2 regions of the Bacillus infantis NRRL B-14911 genome follow, and region 2 is predicted to be linked to the other one. Evidence: a T-box and tRNA genes for the amino acid it is inferred to sense, from the RefSeq annotation. Region 2 holds a T-box; the other holds one or more tRNA genes.
The links. A T-box is a leader RNA that pairs with one kind of tRNA and senses whether it is charged. The one in region 2 lies ahead of leuS (leucine--tRNA ligase), so its partner is inferred to be a tRNA-Leu.

Region 1 (8,998 bases), 830 kb from region 2:
CACCGCCATTCATCGTAACAGCGAGCGGCTGGGCCCCGCCCATGCCTCCAAGGCCTGCTGTTACAGTAATAGTGCCTTTAAGGGAACCTCCAAAATGCTGATTTGACAGCTCGGCAAAAGTCTCATATGTCCCCTGTACAATTCCCTGGGAACCAATGTAAATCCAGCTTCCGGCGGTCATCTGCCCGTACATCATAAGGCCCTTGCGGTCAAGCTCATGAAAAGTTTCCCAATTGGCATATGCCGGCACGAGGTTAGAATTGGCAATCAATACACGCGGAGCATCACTATGCGACTTAAAGACGGCTACGGGTTTGCCTGATTGGACAAGGAGAGTTTCGTCATTTTCCAGCTTCTTTAGCGTCTCTACTATAGCATCAAAGCTCTCCCAGTTTCTGGCCGCTTTCCCGATCCCCCCGTAGACGACCAGCTTATCAGGCATTTCTGCTACATCCGGATCCAGATTATTCATTAGCATCCTCAAGGCAGCTTCCTGCTGCCAGCCTTTTGTATTCAGTTGGTTCCCCCGGTATCTTTTCACTCTCTCAGCAGCTGTTTCCATCACTATTCCCTCCTGTTATAGTTTCTTTCATTTTACTTCTGGACAGGAGGAAATTAATTTATAATCTGTTGATATTTTTACAAATGATTGCAGTTCAAAGATACTGAGGTAGACATAATTATGATGAATTTCAAAAATTTCAATTATACTTAGTTTTCCGCCTATAGGAAGCGGGTGTGGAAGATGCAATGGATTTGAACTTGGACGAAAAATAAGAGGGATGTGAATAGCCGCACATAGCCGCAATTCTTTCAATTGGCAGATCTGTCTCAATCAGAAGCCGCTTTGCCTCACGGATCCTGATCTGGTGAAGCCTCTCGCGGAAGGTCAGTCCTTTCTCGGCAGCAAACCGCCGGCTCAATGTACTTTTATGTATTCCCAGGGATTCCGCACAATCTGATAAATTCCAGCCCTCGTTCCAGTAATTTGACTCTATTAGTTCTTCGGCTATTTCAACAGCCGGGACAGGATCAATAGCTTTGCGGCTATATTCCTCAAAAAGCCTGGCCGCAAATTTCTCCAGTTCATTGACAATCTCATGGATGGTCGGCGAATGGACAATCTTCTGAAAAACACGGTGGTAATTTTCCTCCAATATATCCGACTGCAGCTGATAGGTTTTCATATATCTTCTCGCCTGAGCAAGCACACTTGTCAGCCGGACCCTCACCAGCTCTGGATCAGGATATGGGGATTCAAGGGCAAGGAACTCCCTTTCACACCACAACCGAATGGCTTTTACGTCTCTTTTTTCAAGCATTTCTATCCATTCCCTCTGCTCGACCGGTGTCAGGAGAGGGTCCATTTCCTTTGTTAAAGACGGATGATTTTCTGAAATGATAATGTCATAGCCTTCAAAGAAGATCAGTTTGGTCAGCATCCGTACATGCTGGTAGGTATCCTTCAGTGATTGTGGTTTCCTGGTTTGATATACGATAACAGCAAGCGGGACAGCAAAGCTTTTTTTCCAAACCGCCATGAATGAGTGGAACTCGTCCAATGTCTCTCCTCCATATGGTGAAGTGCGGACAAATAGGACGAACTCTGACAAGGCGAACACTTTGCCGGCTTTAGCCGCAGTGCGGCTGCTCAATAAGCTGTATAATGACTCAAGCGCTGAGCTGTCAGGCGTCAGGAAAGCAGCCATGGTCAGACCCCTCTCCTCCTCCCCATTTGTGACAAACAAATCCGGATAGCCGGGTTCCTGTAATTGCGCTTGTCCGGCTTGCCCCTGCTCCGGCGAGTTCCTCAGCTCATACCTGATCTGCTGGACAGCCCTGATCAGTTCTGAAGAAGAAAAGGGCCTGAACAGCACATCCTCTCCCCTGTATTTAAGTGCGCGGTATGCTGTCTGAAAAATCCTTTCAGAGGATATCCCCAGCCAGCATAATCTTTTACTCTTCAATTCTTCCGCTTCTTCGCCGGAGAATTGTTCCCAGCTGTCCATATTGATAATGACCAGTCCCGGTGAACCGTGTTCGATGGCAGCCAAAAAATCACGAATGTTTTTCCAAACCCTGAGATCTATCCCGCTTAAATGGGATTCCAGCACCCAGCGTATCCCCTGAGCCTCCAGATCATCTTTCGGAACTAAGTGAATGAGCATTGGAGCACTCCCTTCTCTGCCTCTCATGACATTTGCTTTGTATGATTGGACTACTTGCCGGCAATCCGGCTCTTCGTTATTTTCCCCATAGTGCATGGGGGTTGCGATATAATATATATATCATGAAAATATCCAACACAGTTAAAGAAGGCAAAAAAATGAAAGCATATCTATTTAATTTTGCAGGCGGGAGGATTGTCAAAACCGGGATTGCTGTTTTTGTAACAGCCTTTATCTGCCATTTGCTGGATTGGCCTGCAATGTTCGCTGTCATAACAGCCATAGTAACAATAGAACCAACAGCTGCTGACTCGATAAGGAAGGCATTCATCCGCCTTCCCGCTTCTGCCATAGGAGCAGGTTTTGCCGTCTTTTTTGCATTTCTGTTCGGAGACAGTCCGTTTTCGTATGCATTCGTTTCCCTTGCAACCATCATTGCCTGCCATAGACTGAGGCTCTATGAGGGCACCGTTGTCGCTGTGCTCACCGGAGCTGCAATGATCTCAACTGTTCACGACCATTACGCAGCTTCTTTTTTCATACGTCTGGGCACAACCTGCACAGGCCTGATCGTCTCTACTTCGGTCAATATCTTTATCATGCCTCCGCAGTATTCTAAGACTATTACATTGGGAATAGACTCAGCTTTCGAAAAGGCTTCCTCTATTTTAATGACGGTATTCACCCATATCTCAGGTTCCCCCCGTGATAAAGCAGGAGTTCTCGAGGATTTCCAGAACCTGTCAAGGGATACGGACAAAATTGAAAAATTGTGCCTGTATCAGAAGGATGAGTGGAGGTTTCACCGTTTTACCCGCAAAGAAATACGGTGCTACAGACTTGAATACAAGAAATTAATTATTCTCCGGCAATTGATTTATCATATTGGCAACCTTGTTTACCTGCCAAAGTCCCGCTTTAGCCTGGATCTGAAAACCAATGCTGCGGCTATCCCGGTAATGGAAACCGTTTCATTCATTTTCAAGGATAAAGGCTTTATGCCGGCTGAGGATTATCTGGAGCAAGTAAATGCGCTCACACAATGGTTCAATGAACAGAAAGAAACATTTGCCCCGGCTGATTTGCATCCGCATCAGCATCATCATATCTCACCTGCGGCTGCGGTTTTATATGAGATCCTCTCGTTGCATGATCTTGCCGAAGAGCTGATCCATATCAGGTCACTTGAGGAGCGGAGTAAAGAGCTGCTCCAGCTGGCAAATGATACAGCCAGTGAAGGCAGATAATTTTTCAAAAAAAATATAAAAAAATAGTGTACAAACATAATTATTATGCTATAATAAATTCAGTTGCTAGTAAGCGGTTGTGGCGGAATGGCAGACGCGCTAGATTCAGGTTCTAGTGGGGGCAACCCCGTGGAGGTTCAAGTCCTCTCAGCCGCATAAAAGATTCACTAAGTAAAGCGATTTGCAGATGCAAATCGCTTTTTTCTATTCTTACAATAAAAATAAAGGCCAGCCCACGGGCTGCCCTTATTTTTCTGTTACAGAAGTTAAATGCATATTATCCATATTGCCGGACTGCATAAAGGCTGAAAGATAATTGTAAATCTCTGCCCCAAGGATTTTGTAACCCCATTCGGTCAAATGGATTCCATCGGCCGAAATTAATTCTGCCAGGTCACCCGCCTGTTTTAATGCAGATCTTACATCGATTTTCAACACATTCAGTTCATCCGCAATTTTATTCAGACTCTGATTATATTTTCCATGCCAGTGCTCTATCCCGCCAACTCTGCATATCCAGCCGCTGATCTGTGAACTGAACTTGCCTGAAATATTCTCGTAATAGCGGACCGGATCAAGCGGAGGCAGGGTCAGGAGAATGGGAGTGATCCCGCTGTCCTTTACTTTCTCTATCATATATCTTAGATTGTCTGCATATTTGTCCAGCGGAACTGAAGCCCTATGTTCGCCGCCCGGATTTTGCGCGACCTCTTCCCATGAAAAATTGCAGTCATTGCCGCCAATGCTGATGATGGCAAAATCAGGTTTCTCATCAGTAACATCCCGTTCAAGCCTTGACAGCAGAAGATTCGAATTATCATTAAAGACACCTTTGTTCAAGACTTCGATATGCAGTCCCGCTTCACCTGCACTATTATTTTTAAATAGCTCCTGGAGAACGGCTGGATAATTCTTTTTTAAGATTCTCAGCCGCCCTTTTAGGTAGGACACTCCGCGGGTTAGACTATCACCAAAGCAAACTATTTTCATGATGGACACCCTCTGTATTTCAAACTTTATTTTAGAATAGCATATTAGCCCGTTTAAAACGAATACGGTGTTCGGGCATTCCTCAAAAAAAAGGCTCAGCCAGGGGCTGAAGCCTTAAATCCTTATTGGCGGTAATTCTCCTGGTCCTCTATCCTTCCTTCATCATTATGGATAATAGCCATTGTCCCCGCTTCCTTCGCCATTTCCTTTGCCTTGTCCACAGCTTCGGACTTGGAGCCTGTTGTCAATTCCGGCTCATCTTCGCCTTCCTTTTTTACAGCCCAGCCTTCTTCATCATTTGGCACAACATGGAAATTCGCTTCATCTGTCCCTGCACGATCCTGGAAATACTGATTGCGGTCATCGCTGTTTTTATTATCTGCCATATGATCAGCCTCTTTCATTTAAATTTTTTATCCACTACACTATTACCCTTTCGTTTTTGAAAAAAACACAGCCGGCACTATTCCGTCAAAAGAAAAAAGCCAATCAAAAGACTGGCTACTTCTTTTCGACACGGATCAATCCGTCCCTCATATTGTCTTTCTCAAAATAACAGACTACTGTATCCTCTTTTTTTATGATGATGTTCTGATCCAGGTCATCCAGTGTAAAAGAAATGCCCAATCCATCAGCAGACTTCCCATAGTATGTCCCTTCTTCAACCTTGGTAATTTTATATTCAAAAGAAACATAGTCTTTTTTCTCTTCTACGTTGGCATTTGTCTTTTTTGCATCGAAATCGAATGAGGAAATCAATACAAATAAAACAGCAGACAGCAGTGATAAAAGAATTAATCTTTTAGCCATATGTATCCCCCCATGGACATAGTTTAAGCATCAGAAATTTTCAGATTGACGCATTCTGCTTTTCTTTTCCCTGATTTCCTGCTGCCAAAACCCTAATGATGAATTTTGAAGTTTTTATCATACTGCTGTTCCTGCCTGAAGGAAAGTGTCAAAAGACATAGCAGTGCCTATTTTTATAACAAAAAAAACTGGGCCTGCTATTGCAGTGCTCCAGCTTTTCCATTTTTACCTGTATCCTCTTTTTTAAGAAATATAAGATACATGATCATTGATAGCAATACTGATATTGCTGCAGTTAAATAAATGCTGCCATAGCCGAACCAGTGGCTGATCTGCCCGAATGCCATTGCTCCAATCCCTACACCAAGATCAAAGAAAGAAAAGAATGTTGCGTTGGCCATTCCCCTCCTGTTCCTTGGTGCCTGTTCAATCGACCATGCCTGCAGAGCAGGCTGCACACTTCCAAATCCGAGTCCATAGAGCACTGCAGCGAGATATAAAATGCCGGTGCCCGGCAGCCATGAAAGCAGGACCATAGCGATTAATATCAGAAGAGCGCCTGGTACAAATATAGCTTTATGTCCCTTTAAATCATAAACCTTCCCGGCAAAGGTCCTTGTCAGCATAATGGATAGAGCATAAATAAGGAAATACCATTGAATTCCGCCGATGCCCTTTTGAGCTGTATAGAGCGGGAGGAAGGAAGCAATGCCCCCAAAAGTGACAGTAATAAAAAACAGCAGGACGGATGGTTTCAAGGCGCTTTTCTCATAAAAGTCCCATTTTACCGGAGTTGCAGCGGCCTGGCTTTCTTCTACTTTTTTATAGCGTATCCGTGATGAAAGTAGAAGAGCGGCACCGCCAAGAGCAGCACAAATTAAAAACAGCTGCTTGAATGTCAGTATTCCTGCAAGGGTGAGTCCCAGCGAAGGTCCAAGAGCAAGGGCGATATTGCCTGAAAGGCCATAATAGCCCATACCCTCCCCCCTTCTTTTAGGCGGAATCAGGTCACTTGCAATTGTCCCGGAAGCAGTAGTGGAAAATCCCCAGCCCACGCCCTGGATAATCCGTAATAGAAATAAAAATATGATTCCCGGTACGAACCCGAATGCTCCCACTGCAAGAATAAAAATAAAAAGGCCGAGCAAGTAAACCCAGCGCCTTCCTTTTGTTTCAAGAGCATGGCCGGCATAGGGCCTGAGAAGCAGGGCAGAAAATGTGAAAATACCGACCACGAATCCAATCAGCTGGTCGTTGCCTCCAAGCTCTTCGACAAATAAAGGGATGGTAGGCAATGTCATCTGAAAGCCTAAAAACACAAAAAAATTGGCAATGCAGATCAAGACAAAATCCCTTGTCCAAATTTTATCTGCACCTGAATCCTGCCGGAGATCCACTTTGCTATTTTCTTCATCCATAAATGGTTCTCCTCTCTATGTAAAAATCACCCTTTATTTTACAGCAATCATGAGCAGCTGCCTAATAAACGGCCTTTCTATTTTATATTTTGTACAGCAACATGAAACTATAACGGAAATTCCGGGAAAATATGTTTAGCAGCCGGAAAAGACGGGTATATAATGCGGAACGGTTTCCTGAACCGCTGTCATACATAATACTTTTACAGGTAATTGCTTCCCCGGCCTGTCTGAATTAAAACTGTTTTATGAGGAGCTGAAAATGCTCCCTTTCCTAAAGGAGATAGTGAGAATGTCAATTTTAATAGTGGATGACAACCAGGTGAATTTGTTTGTAGTTGAAAAAATTCTCAGGAATGCCGGCTATGAAGACTACCGGTCATTTACATCGGCTAAAGACCTGTTCAAGCACTTGGAAAACGCGGGGCCCGCTTTTGCCCAAAACACCGCGGATGTCATCCTGATGGATATTATGATGCCTGAAATGGACGGGATCGAAGCATGCAGACGCCTCCAGGAGAATCCGCTGTACCGTGACATCCCTGTCATATTTGTCACCGCCCTTGAGGATTCCCAAAAGGTAGCAGAGGCACTGGATGTAGGCGGCATTGACTACATAACAAAGCCTATCAATAAAGTGGAGCTTGCAGCCAGATTAAGAGTAGCTTTAAGGCTTAAGGAAGAAAAAGATTGGCATAAAGAGCACGAAAAGAAAATAAGGGATGAATTGGATCTTGCTCAGCAGGTCCAGCATAATCTTTTGAGCGAAATGGTTCAGGAGGATCACATACATATTAATGCTTCCTATATTCCGGCTTTTAAACTGGCAGGAGATATGTATTATTGGCATAAGATTGATGAGAACAGGTATGCTGCCATTGTTTTGGATATGATGGGGCATGGCATTTCAGCCTCCCTTGTCTGCATGTTCATCTCTTCTGTCCTGAGGGACGTTATCAGGAATTTCAGCGAGCCTGAAAGAGTAATCAAAGAGCTGAATAAATGGATGGTTATGCTTGAGAAAAAAAAGAGCGGACTCCACTACTATTTTACAGCTGTATACCTGGTGATCGATACAAAGAAAAAAACAGTAGAATACGTTAATGCCGGGCATCCGCCATGCTTTGCCCTTGTGGATGGTCGGGAGACAGTCCCAATGAAAAAAGGAAGCTGCGCCATTGGCTTTTGGGAAAACATAAAAGTCGAAAAATCTATCATTGAATACGAAAAGAGCATTCAAATCCTTTTATATACCGACGGGGTGATGGAAGCCATTGAACGGAAGTTTGAGGATGGCATTCCCTTGCTGGCAGAGGCTGCGGGCAGGAAATGGGACAAAGAAACAATTGATGCGCCCATTAATCTTGTCATCCCAAAAGAGCTCCAAGCATGCCAGCCGGACGATATGTGTGTCGTCATGATCCAAGCCAAGGCGGAAAGCGAACAGGTGCTGAAGCATCCGGCCATTGAAGCCGCACAGAAATATTCTGCTGCCGGGCTTGCTTAGAGAGATGCAGACTGGCCAGCAGGGCTGCACCCAATAAATTACCATGGGTTGCAGCAAAATGTCCTGTCCTGTCCCAAAACTATGTAAAATATCAAATGGAAGGGCGGAACCATCATTGGTTCCGCCCTTCTTATTCTGAATTTCTGCCTAACGATTCAGGCAATCTCCTTACTTTTTCGTATATAATCTCTCTTTGCCATCAAACTCCGCATAATTTTCCTTTGAACGTCCGATTCTCAGCGTTTCTTTGTTTCCAAGTCCCAGGAACCCGCCAACAGAAAGACTCTCATGAAATAGGTCAAGGACATCCTGCTGCAAATGAGGTGTAAAATAAATCATTACATTTCTGCAGATGATGACATGAAACTCATTGAAAGAGCCGTCAGTCACCAGGTTATGCTGGGCAAATATCACATTTTTTACAAGCTCCCGGTGAAAATAGGCATTGAATTCGTCAGTAGAATAATATTCTGAAAAAGCCCTCTTCCCTCCCGCCTGGATGTAATTCTTAGTATAAGTCTGCATCCTGGCAAGGGAAAATGTCCCGCTCTCTGCCTGTTTTAAAACATTTTCGTTTATATCGGTCGCATAAATCCTGGTTTTGCTGCCAAGTCCCTCTTCTTCCATTAATATTGCCATAGAATATGCTTCTTCCCCTGTAGCACAGCCTGCATGCCATATCCGGATTTCCGGGAGAGCTCTGAGACGGGGTACAACCTTTTCACGAAAAGCTCTAAAAAAGGACGGGTCCCGGAACATTTCTGTCACACTGATGGATAAATCGTCCAATATTCTATTAATGAAGCCTGGATAGTGCAGGACTTTCTCAGTGAGCCTGCTGATTGTCGGAATCTGCTC
Region 2 (8,998 bases):
AGCGGGATGCCATTATTTCCGCAGCTGGCGGGCGAGGGGGAGGCCAACCTGGTAGGAAATTATATGTCGGGCTTTTCAGGGTTTGTAACATCCTGGTATCTGATGTTCCTGCTTGGCGCCATTTTTGGAAAAGTCATGGAAGACAGCGGTGCAGCCGACAGTGTCGCTGAATTGATTGTTGGAAAGCTGGGAATGAAATACGCTGTCCTTGCAATAGTAGCTTCTTGTGCGGTTTTGACTTATGGTGGCGTGAGTTTGTTCGTTGTAGCTTTCTCCGTTTATCCGATGGCATTGAGCCTTTTTAAGCAGGCCAATCTTCCGCGCCGCTTCATTCCGGCCGCCCTTGCATTTGGGTCGGTCACCTTCACTATGACTTCTGCGGGATCTCCTGAAATCCAGAACTGGATCCCGATTGAACACTTGGGTACATCCCCGTACGCTGGCTGGGAGGTCAGCCTTATTGTCGCAGTCTTCATGATGATTTTCGGCTACTGGTGGCTGAAAAGGATCATTACAAAAGCCGTCAGCAAGGGTGAATCCTTTATTTCCAGGGAAACAGATCCGGTGGCCGAGAAAAAAGAACTTCCGCATCCTGTAATGGGAGTCCTGCCTTTGGCAGTCGTGCTGGTCATTGCCTTTATTTTTCATGACTCACTCGCACAATCCGCACTTATCATTGCTTTATTGGGAGGAGTCATCGCTACTTATCTGCTAAACAGGAAGTACTTCAGGAATTTCTGGAATGCTGTTTCCGAGGGGACGCTTGGAGCGCTTATTGCCATCGGCAATACCGCCGCGGTCGTAGGATTCGGCGGGGTGGCCAAGGCAGTGCCTGCGTTCCAGACTGCGGTCGACTTTATGACAGATATCCCCGGAAGCCCTTTGATCGGAGGAGCAATCGCGGTCAGTGTTATCGCCGGGATGACTGGCTCCGCATCCGGAGGCCAGGTAATCGCCCTGCCGCTGATTGCGCCGCACTATATGGATATGGGAGTCAACCCAGAAGCATTGCACCGTGTAGCGGCCATTTCATCAGGTGCTCTGGATTCCCTGCCGCATAACGGCTATGTGGTTACCACAGTCAGATCCATCTGCGGAGAGACCCACCAGGATGCGTATGGAGCTGTCGGCATTGTGACCGTCATCGTACCTCTGCTCGGCCTGGCATTGGCGATCCTCTTATTCTCGCTTGGACTGGGCATATAACATTTTTCGGAAAGGAAGAGATTTATCCAATCCCTTCCTTTCCTTTATGGAAGGAGAAAAGAAATGGTGCAAGGAAGAACAGTTCTTATCACCGGGGCTGCCCAGGGGATAGGGTATGAGATAGGAAAAAACTTTGCCAGGCAAGGAGCAAATCTTGTCCTGACAGATATTCAGGAAGAACAGGTTGAAAAAGCTGCAGAGCAGCTGAGGGCAGAAGGGTTCAGGGCAGTGGGCCTGAGATGCGATGTGACACTTGAAGAAGAAATCAAAAAGTCCATCCATTCTGCGGTTGAAGAATTTGGGGGATTAGATGTACTAATCAATAATGCGGGACTTCAGCATGTATCCATGATTGAAGATTTTCCGACAGAAACATTTGAGTTTATGCTTAAGGTCATGCTGACGGCTCCTTTCACTGCCATCAAACATAGTCTGCCGATTATGAAAAAACAGGGCTTTGGAAGGATCATCAATATGGCCTCGATCAATGGCCTGGTCGGGTTTGCAGGGAAGGCGGCCTACAACAGCGCCAAGCATGGGGTCATCGGGCTGACAAAAGTAGCTGCCCTTGAAGCTGCGCCCTATGGAATCACCGTGAACAGCATCTGCCCGGGCTATGTGGATACCCCGCTTGTCCGAAATCAGCTGAAGGACCTGGCAGTTACAAGAAAAGTCCCGCTGGAAAAGGTACTCGAAGAAGTACTTTATCCTCTGGTTCCCCAGAAAAGGCTTTTATCAGTAGAAGAAGTTGCCGCCTATGCCCTTTTCCTGGCAGGAGAAGATGCGAGAGGCATAACGGGGCAGGCCGTTGTTATTGACGGGGGATACACAATGCAATGAAAAGATGCAGACAGCCGGCAAGGCTGCTGCGTCTTTTATTTGCCATCACAAAGAATAGTGAAGCTGTTTGCACGAGAGCACAGCCTTTGCATACATTGAAAAGTATAACTTTTCTAATTGAAGAGCATACTTGCATACAAAGGAGAATTTTAATACAATAGCTTTATATATTTTAAAGCAAAAACTATGATGAGGAATAGTAATGATGTAGTTCCGCTCATTAGAGAGCTGGCGGGAGGTGCAAGCCAGCCGGGACTGTCATGAACTCGCCTTGGAGTTGCAGGTGTGAACCACAGTAATGCCTGCCGTTTTCCGCGTTAAGGATGAATGAAGAGAGCGGCAATGCCGCTAATGTGGGTGGTACCGCGGGAGAATACATATCCTCTCGTCCCTGTTTTGGGATGAGGGGTTTTTTTATGGTCTTTTTCGCTGTAAAGCAGACCGGCAAAACCTTTCCCCAAAAGAAAAATTCATATTATGCAGGAGGAAAGCACAATGAGCTTCAATCACAGGGAGATTGAAAAGAAATGGCAAAAGTCTTGGGAAGCCAATAAAACATTTAAAATGGGCGAGGAAAAGGGAAAAAGCAATTTTTATGCGCTTGATATGTTCCCGTATCCTTCAGGCGCCGGACTTCATGTCGGGCATCCGGAAGGATATACAGCGACAGATATTCTGTCCCGTGTAAAAAGGATGCAGGGCTATAATGTACTCCATCCAATGGGCTGGGATGCTTTCGGGCTTCCGGCAGAACAATATGCCCTAGACACAGGCAATGATCCGGCAGAATTCACGAAGAAAAATATCGATACATTCCGCCGCCAGATCAAATCGCTTGGATTTTCATATGACTGGGACCGGGAAATCAGCACGACGGACCCGGAATATTATAAGTGGACACAATGGATTTTCACTAAGCTGTATGAAAAAGGGCTTGCCTATATTGACGAAGTGGCTGTCAACTGGTGCCCGGCACTTGGAACAGTCCTGGCTAATGAGGAAGTAATCGACGGCAAGAGTGAGCGCGGAGGGCACCCGGTAGAGCGCCGCCCGATGAAGCAGTGGATGCTGAAAATCACGGCTTACGGCGACAGGCTGCTTGAGGATCTGGAAGAGCTTGACTGGCCGGAAAGCCTGAAGGACATGCAAAGGAACTGGATCGGCCGTTCAGAAGGAGCAGAAGTAACCTTCAGCATTGAGAACCATGAAGGAACATTCACCGTCTTTACAACACGTCCTGATACGCTGTTTGGTGCGACTTATGCGGTGCTTGCACCAGAGCATTCTCTTGTTGAAAGCATTACGGCTGAAGACCGGGTTGAGGCGGTCGAAGCATATCTTGAAAAAGTGAAGAGCAAAAGCGACCTTGAGCGTACAGATCTGGCGAAAGAGAAAACAGGCGTATTTACCGGCGCTTATGCCATCAACCCTGTTAACGGCGAAAAAATGCCGATCTGGATTGCCGACTATGTGCTTGCAAGCTATGGAACCGGGGCCATCATGGCCGTTCCTGCGCATGATGAGCGCGACTATGAGTTTGCGAAGGAATTCAGCCTGCCGATCAAGGAAGTTGTCGCAGGCGGAGATATCGAAAAAGAAGCGTATACAGGCGACGGGGAGCATGTGAACTCCGGATTCCTTGACGGCCTTCAGAAGGAAGAAGCCATTTCCAAAGCAATTGAGTGGCTTGAAGAAAAGGGCATCGGGACGAAGAAAGTAACTTACCGCCTCCGCGACTGGCTGTTCAGCCGCCAGCGCTATTGGGGAGAGCCGATTCCGATCATTCATTGGGAAGACGGCACAATGACTGCTGTACCGGAATCAGAGCTGCCGCTGATGCTTCCGAAGACAACTGAAATCAGGCCATCCGGAACAGGAGAATCACCGCTCGCCAATATTGATGAGTGGGTCAATGTGACAGATCCTGAAACAGGCAAAAAAGGGCGCCGTGAGACCAATACAATGCCGCAATGGGCGGGAAGCTGCTGGTATTATCTGCGCTATATCGATCCTAAAAACGAAAATGCGATCGCTGATGCCGACCTGCTGAAAGAATGGCTTCCGGTTGATATTTATATCGGCGGTGCCGAGCATGCGGTTCTGCACTTGCTGTATGCACGCTTCTGGCATAAGTTCCTGTATGATATCGGTGTGGTTTCTACCAAGGAGCCGTTCCAGAAGCTGTTCAACCAGGGGATGATCCTTGGAGAGAACAATGAAAAAATGAGCAAATCAAAAGGCAATGTAGTGAATCCGGATGAAATCGTCGAGTCACATGGGGCCGACACACTGCGCCTGTATGAAATGTTCATGGGGCCGCTCGAAGCCTCTGTTGCCTGGTCAACAAACGGTTTGGACGGAGCCCGCCGCTTCCTTGACCGTGTTTGGAGGCTGCTGATTGACACTGATGGAAACCTGCACAGCAGAATAAAGGATGCAGAGCCGGAATCAAGCCTTGAAAAAGCCTACCATCAGACAGTTAAAAAGGTAACAGAAGACTATGAGGGGCTGCGGTTCAATACAGCCATTTCACAGCTGATGGTATTCATCAATGAAGCTTATAAAGCAGAGACACTGCCGGTAAGCTATATTGAAGGTTTTGTTAAAATGCTGTCGCCGATTGCCCCTCATATCGCAGAAGAGCTTTGGGAGAAGCTTGGCCACAGCGGCACTATCTCTTATGAAGCTTGGCCTGCTTATGATGAAGCCAAGTTGGTCGATGATGAAGTTGAAATCGTCATCCAGGTCAACGGCAAGGTTAAAGCGAAGCTAATGGTGCCTGCTGATGCGGGACGTGAAGCCTTGGAGCAGATTGCAATGGATGATGATAAAATCCAGGAGCAGATTGATGGCAAAACAATCCGCAAGGTCATTGCCGTCCCAGGAAAGCTTGTTAATATTGTAGCCAACTAAAGCAAGGAATCCCCTGTTTCAGCGAGAAACGGGGGATTTTTTAAGGCAGGGAAGATGATTGCGATAGAAACTGTCATCAATGGAACCAGTTTTTTGCCTTATTTTACTTCCTTTGTTTATACTAATCATATTGGGTAGACGAATTAATGAGAGGGTGTCATAGATGGAAAATATTGAAATTATCACAACAGAAGAGCTGGAACAGTTGCTGAAGGAAGGCAAGAAGCTCGAGCTTGTAGACGTAAGGGAAGACGAAGAAGTGGAGCAGGGCATGATTCCCGGCGCCAAGCATATCAGGATGGGAGATATTCCTGCCAATATGGACTATTTTGATGATGAGAAAGAATATATTTTCATCTGCCGCTCCGGCCGCCGCAGTGAGAACGTCTGCTATTACATGCAGGACCAGGGCTATAAAGTCCGCAATATGGCTGGCGGAATGCTCGAATGGAAAGGCGAAACGAAGTAAAGAAGAAAGCTGCCTGTCGCAGGCAGCTTTTTATCATGGTTATAGTTTCTGAATATTTCGTCCATACTCTTAAAAAAGCAATTGAGGAGGGACAAAGTTGATTAAAGTGAAGCTCTTTGACCATGAGCATGAAAAAGATCTTGAAAAGGATATGAACCATTTCCTGGAACGGATTGATGAAAACAGGCTGATCGATATTAAATATAATGTTGCAGCCATCCAGGAAGAGGAAGAAGAACAAATTTACTGCTTTTCCGCCATGGTTGTTTACCGGTCCTGAACAGATGGGCCGTTTTTTTAATAGGACGCAGCTTCTGCTGCATTGGAACCGGCAAGCCTGCCTGTCACCAGCGCTGAGGTGATGTTATAGCCGCCGGTATAGCCGTGGATATCCAGGATTTCACCGCAAAAGTAGAGGCCGGGCATCAGCTTGGAGGCCATTGTCTGCGGTTCGATTTCTTTTGTGGATACACCGCCGCCAGTGACGAATGCTTTTTCAATCGGAAGGGTGCCATCGGCTTTAAATTGAAATGCCTTGCAGCTTTTTACAAACAGGCGGATCTTTTCATGCGAAATGGTCCCGCCCTGAGCAGATGGATCGATTTCATTCCAATCGAGCAGGAACAGCAGGTAGCGTTCCGGCAAAAGTCCTTTCAGGATGTTTTTAATGCTCTTTTTTGGATCAGCCTTTATGATGGAGGACACTTCCTGGAATAACGGCTCTTCCTTCCGGTCCGGAACAGCATCAAGGCTTAATACGACTTGTTTAAGATCCCACTTCTTCATCGCTTTCACCACATACTGCGAACATCTCAGGACGGCAGGGCCGCTTACGCCGAAATGGGTGAAGAGCATGTCCATCTTATGGGTGATAAGGGGCTTGCCTTTAGGATTCAGGACACTTAGAGCTGCATCCCTGAGAGCGAGCCCCTGCAGAACTTTATTTTTTATAAATGGCTCAGAAGAAGTGACAGGCACCTCTGTCGGGAACAGATCGGTGATCGTGTGTCCGGCTTTTTCCGCCCATGCGTAGCCATCCCCTGTAGAACCGGTATGTGGGACTGACTTGCCTCCCACCGCAATAACCAGCGACCTGGCATCATACTTTGCTCCATTTTTCAGAAATACTGTATGCCCATTCTCCCCATAAGAAATATCCTCCACCGGTGAATCGGTTTTCACCTCGACACGGAGCTCCTTCATTTTTGAAAGGAGCGCATCAACGACCGACTGGGCCTTGTCTGTGACAGGGAACATCCTGCCATGGTCTTCCTCTTTCAGCTGGATGCCCATATCCTCGAAGAAGCTGATGATATCTTCGTTGCTGAAAATAGAAAATGCGCTGTATAAGAACCTGCCGTTGCCGGGTATATGCTTTATGATCTCATCGATGGGCAGGCGGTTCGTAACATTGCAGCGGCCTCCGCCTGAAATGGCGAGCTTTCTGCCAAGTTTGTTTCCCTTGTCGATAAGAAGGACTTTCATTCTCTTTTCTGCCGCCGCAATCGAAGCCATCAGGCCTGATGGACCGCCTCCAATTACAATTACATCGTACATTTTTTCACCAACTTTATTTACTTTTTGCTTTTTTAACATTAGTACAAACGGAAGGGAAAGGCAAATTTATTCAGGGGGAACACGTCTAATCTGGCGGGGCCTGCCCGATCTGCGTATTTTTCTGGTGGGACGCCCGGCAATCTAGTAGCTTTGGGGGCGAAAGAAGGGTAAACTACTAATAGTGTGTTTACATTTCGACAGAAACTGATAAAATTGGCGGTCTTGCGGCATGATGCCGGCCGCATGGATGAATGAAGCAAGATTTTCTTTTTAGGAAGGGATTATATGTCATCTAAGCTTTTAAGAGGTACCTTTATTTTAACCCTCGGAACCATTATTTCAAAGGTTCTGGGCCTGTTTTATGTGATACCGTTCTACCGGATTGTAGGGGACCATGGAAGTGCTTTATACCAGTACTCCTATGTTCCGTATACGATTTTTATCAGCATTGCTACAGCGGGGATCCCCCTTGCTGTTTCCAAGTTTATCGCCAAGTATAATGCCCTTGAAGAGTATGCTGTCGGCAGAAAGCTTTTTAAGTCCGGCCTTGTCGTCATGCTCTGCAGCGGGATTTTCTCATTTTTAATTCTTTATTTTTCGGCCCCGGTCCTTGCAGAATTATTCATTCCTGACTCTGATCTGGACTCCAGTGTCAGTGATGTTATTACTGTCATCAGGGCAGTAAGCTTTGCTTTGATTGTTGTCCCGTTCATGAGTTTAATCAGAGGATTCTTCCAGGGCCATCAATCGATGGGACCGTCTGCCGTGTCACAGGTTGTTGAACAGATTGTCCGCATTGTCTTTTTGCTTGCCGGTGCCTATATTGTCCTGAACTGGATGGGCGGAAGCCTGGTCAAAGCTGTCAGCGTGGCAACTTTTGCTGCATTCATAGGAGCAATTGGCAGCCTTGCGGTACTGTTCTGGTACTGGTATAAACGGAAATCCCATTTGGATGACCTCCTCCTTCAAGACAAAGGGACGATGGATATTTCCCTGAAGGATATGTATAAAGAAATTCTCATATATGCTGCACCATTTATCTTTGTCGGCCTTGCCAACCCCTTGTTTCAAATCATTGACCAGCTCACATTCAACAGGGCGATGGCAGAAATTGGCCTTGCCGGGCAGGCTGAGTCATCACTGGCGGTGCTGAACTTTCAGGCGCATAAGCTGGTGATCATCCCAGTGTCGCTGGCAACGGCCTTTTCACTGACGCTTGTCCCTGCCATAACGAAGGCGTTCACAGATAATGACCGTATGAGCCTGAACAAGCAGCTGAACCAGACATTCCAGGTGCTCCTTTTTCTTACATTGCCTGCCGCAGCGGGGCTTTCACTGCTGGCTGAGCCGGTTTTCACTGTCTTTTACGAGCATAAGGAATTGGGTACAGAGGTTTTGAGAACGTATGCCCCGGTGGCGATGCTGTTTTCCTTGTTCTCCGTTACAGCGGCGATCCTGCAGGGCATCAATGAACAGAGATTCACGATTCTGAGCCTGCTTGTCGGTCTGCTCGTCAAGCTGAGCCTGAATATTCCGCTCATCAAGCTGATGGAAACACAGGGAGCAGTATTGGCTACAACCCTTGGATACACTGCAGCCATACTGATCAATTTATATGTCATCAGGACCTATGCAGAATATCCATTCCGCCTGGTCGTCAGAAGGAGCCTGCTGATCATCCTGTTCACGGCATTCATGTTTGCCGGAACTGCAGTATCCTATAAACTGCTGACATTATTCCTGTCTCCGGCTTCTACCATCCAGTCGCTGATCATCATTTTCATTTGTGCAGGCATTGGAGCAGCCATCTATTTTTACTTGGCCTTCAGAACAAGGCTTGTTTATTTCCTATTTGGACAAAGAGTGGAGAAAATCAAACAGAAGCTCCGCCTCCGCTTTTAATAAAGCCAAACGAAAGGCCGCCGCAGCACGAAGCGGGGCCTTTCATTTTTTTCCGTGAAGGGGTGCTAGAGCTCCGGATTATAGTAGATTGGGGCGGATCCACCGAGCCCG

Region 1: it has a tRNA-Leu gene. The T-box ahead of leuS (leucine--tRNA ligase) is inferred to sense a tRNA for this amino acid. The anticodon was not compared.

What each region holds. Positions count from the first base shown of each region.
Region 1 covers NC_022524.1:2,878,221-2,887,218, forward strand. The annotation lists gene hutU (urocanate hydratase) at 1-562, opposite strand, end outside; gene N288_RS14590 (response regulator transcription factor) at 702-2,168, opposite strand; gene N288_RS14595 (aromatic acid exporter family protein) at 2,327-3,415, shown strand; tRNA gene N288_RS14600 (tRNA-Leu) at 3,489-3,571, shown strand; gene N288_RS14605 (SGNH/GDSL hydrolase family protein) at 3,662-4,405, opposite strand; gene N288_RS14610 (DUF2188 domain-containing protein) at 4,528-4,791, opposite strand; gene N288_RS14615 (hypothetical protein) at 4,907-5,215, opposite strand; gene N288_RS14620 (MFS transporter) at 5,413-6,633, opposite strand; gene N288_RS14625 (fused response regulator/phosphatase) at 6,926-8,140, shown strand; gene N288_RS14630 (CheR family methyltransferase) at 8,309-8,998, opposite strand, start outside.
Region 2 covers NC_022524.1:3,709,824-3,718,821, reverse strand. The annotation lists gene N288_RS18710 (GntP family permease) at 1-1,206, shown strand, start outside; gene N288_RS18705 (3-hydroxybutyrate dehydrogenase) at 1,270-2,046, shown strand; T-box leader at 2,224-2,442, shown strand; gene leuS (leucine--tRNA ligase) at 2,542-4,959, shown strand; gene N288_RS18695 (rhodanese-like domain-containing protein) at 5,123-5,428, shown strand; gene N288_RS18690 (sporulation protein Cse60) at 5,526-5,708, shown strand; gene N288_RS18685 (BaiN/RdsA family NAD(P)/FAD-dependent oxidoreductase) at 5,726-6,985, opposite strand; gene N288_RS18680 (putative polysaccharide biosynthesis protein) at 7,271-8,887, shown strand; gene N288_RS18675 (hypothetical protein) at 8,953-8,998, opposite strand, start outside.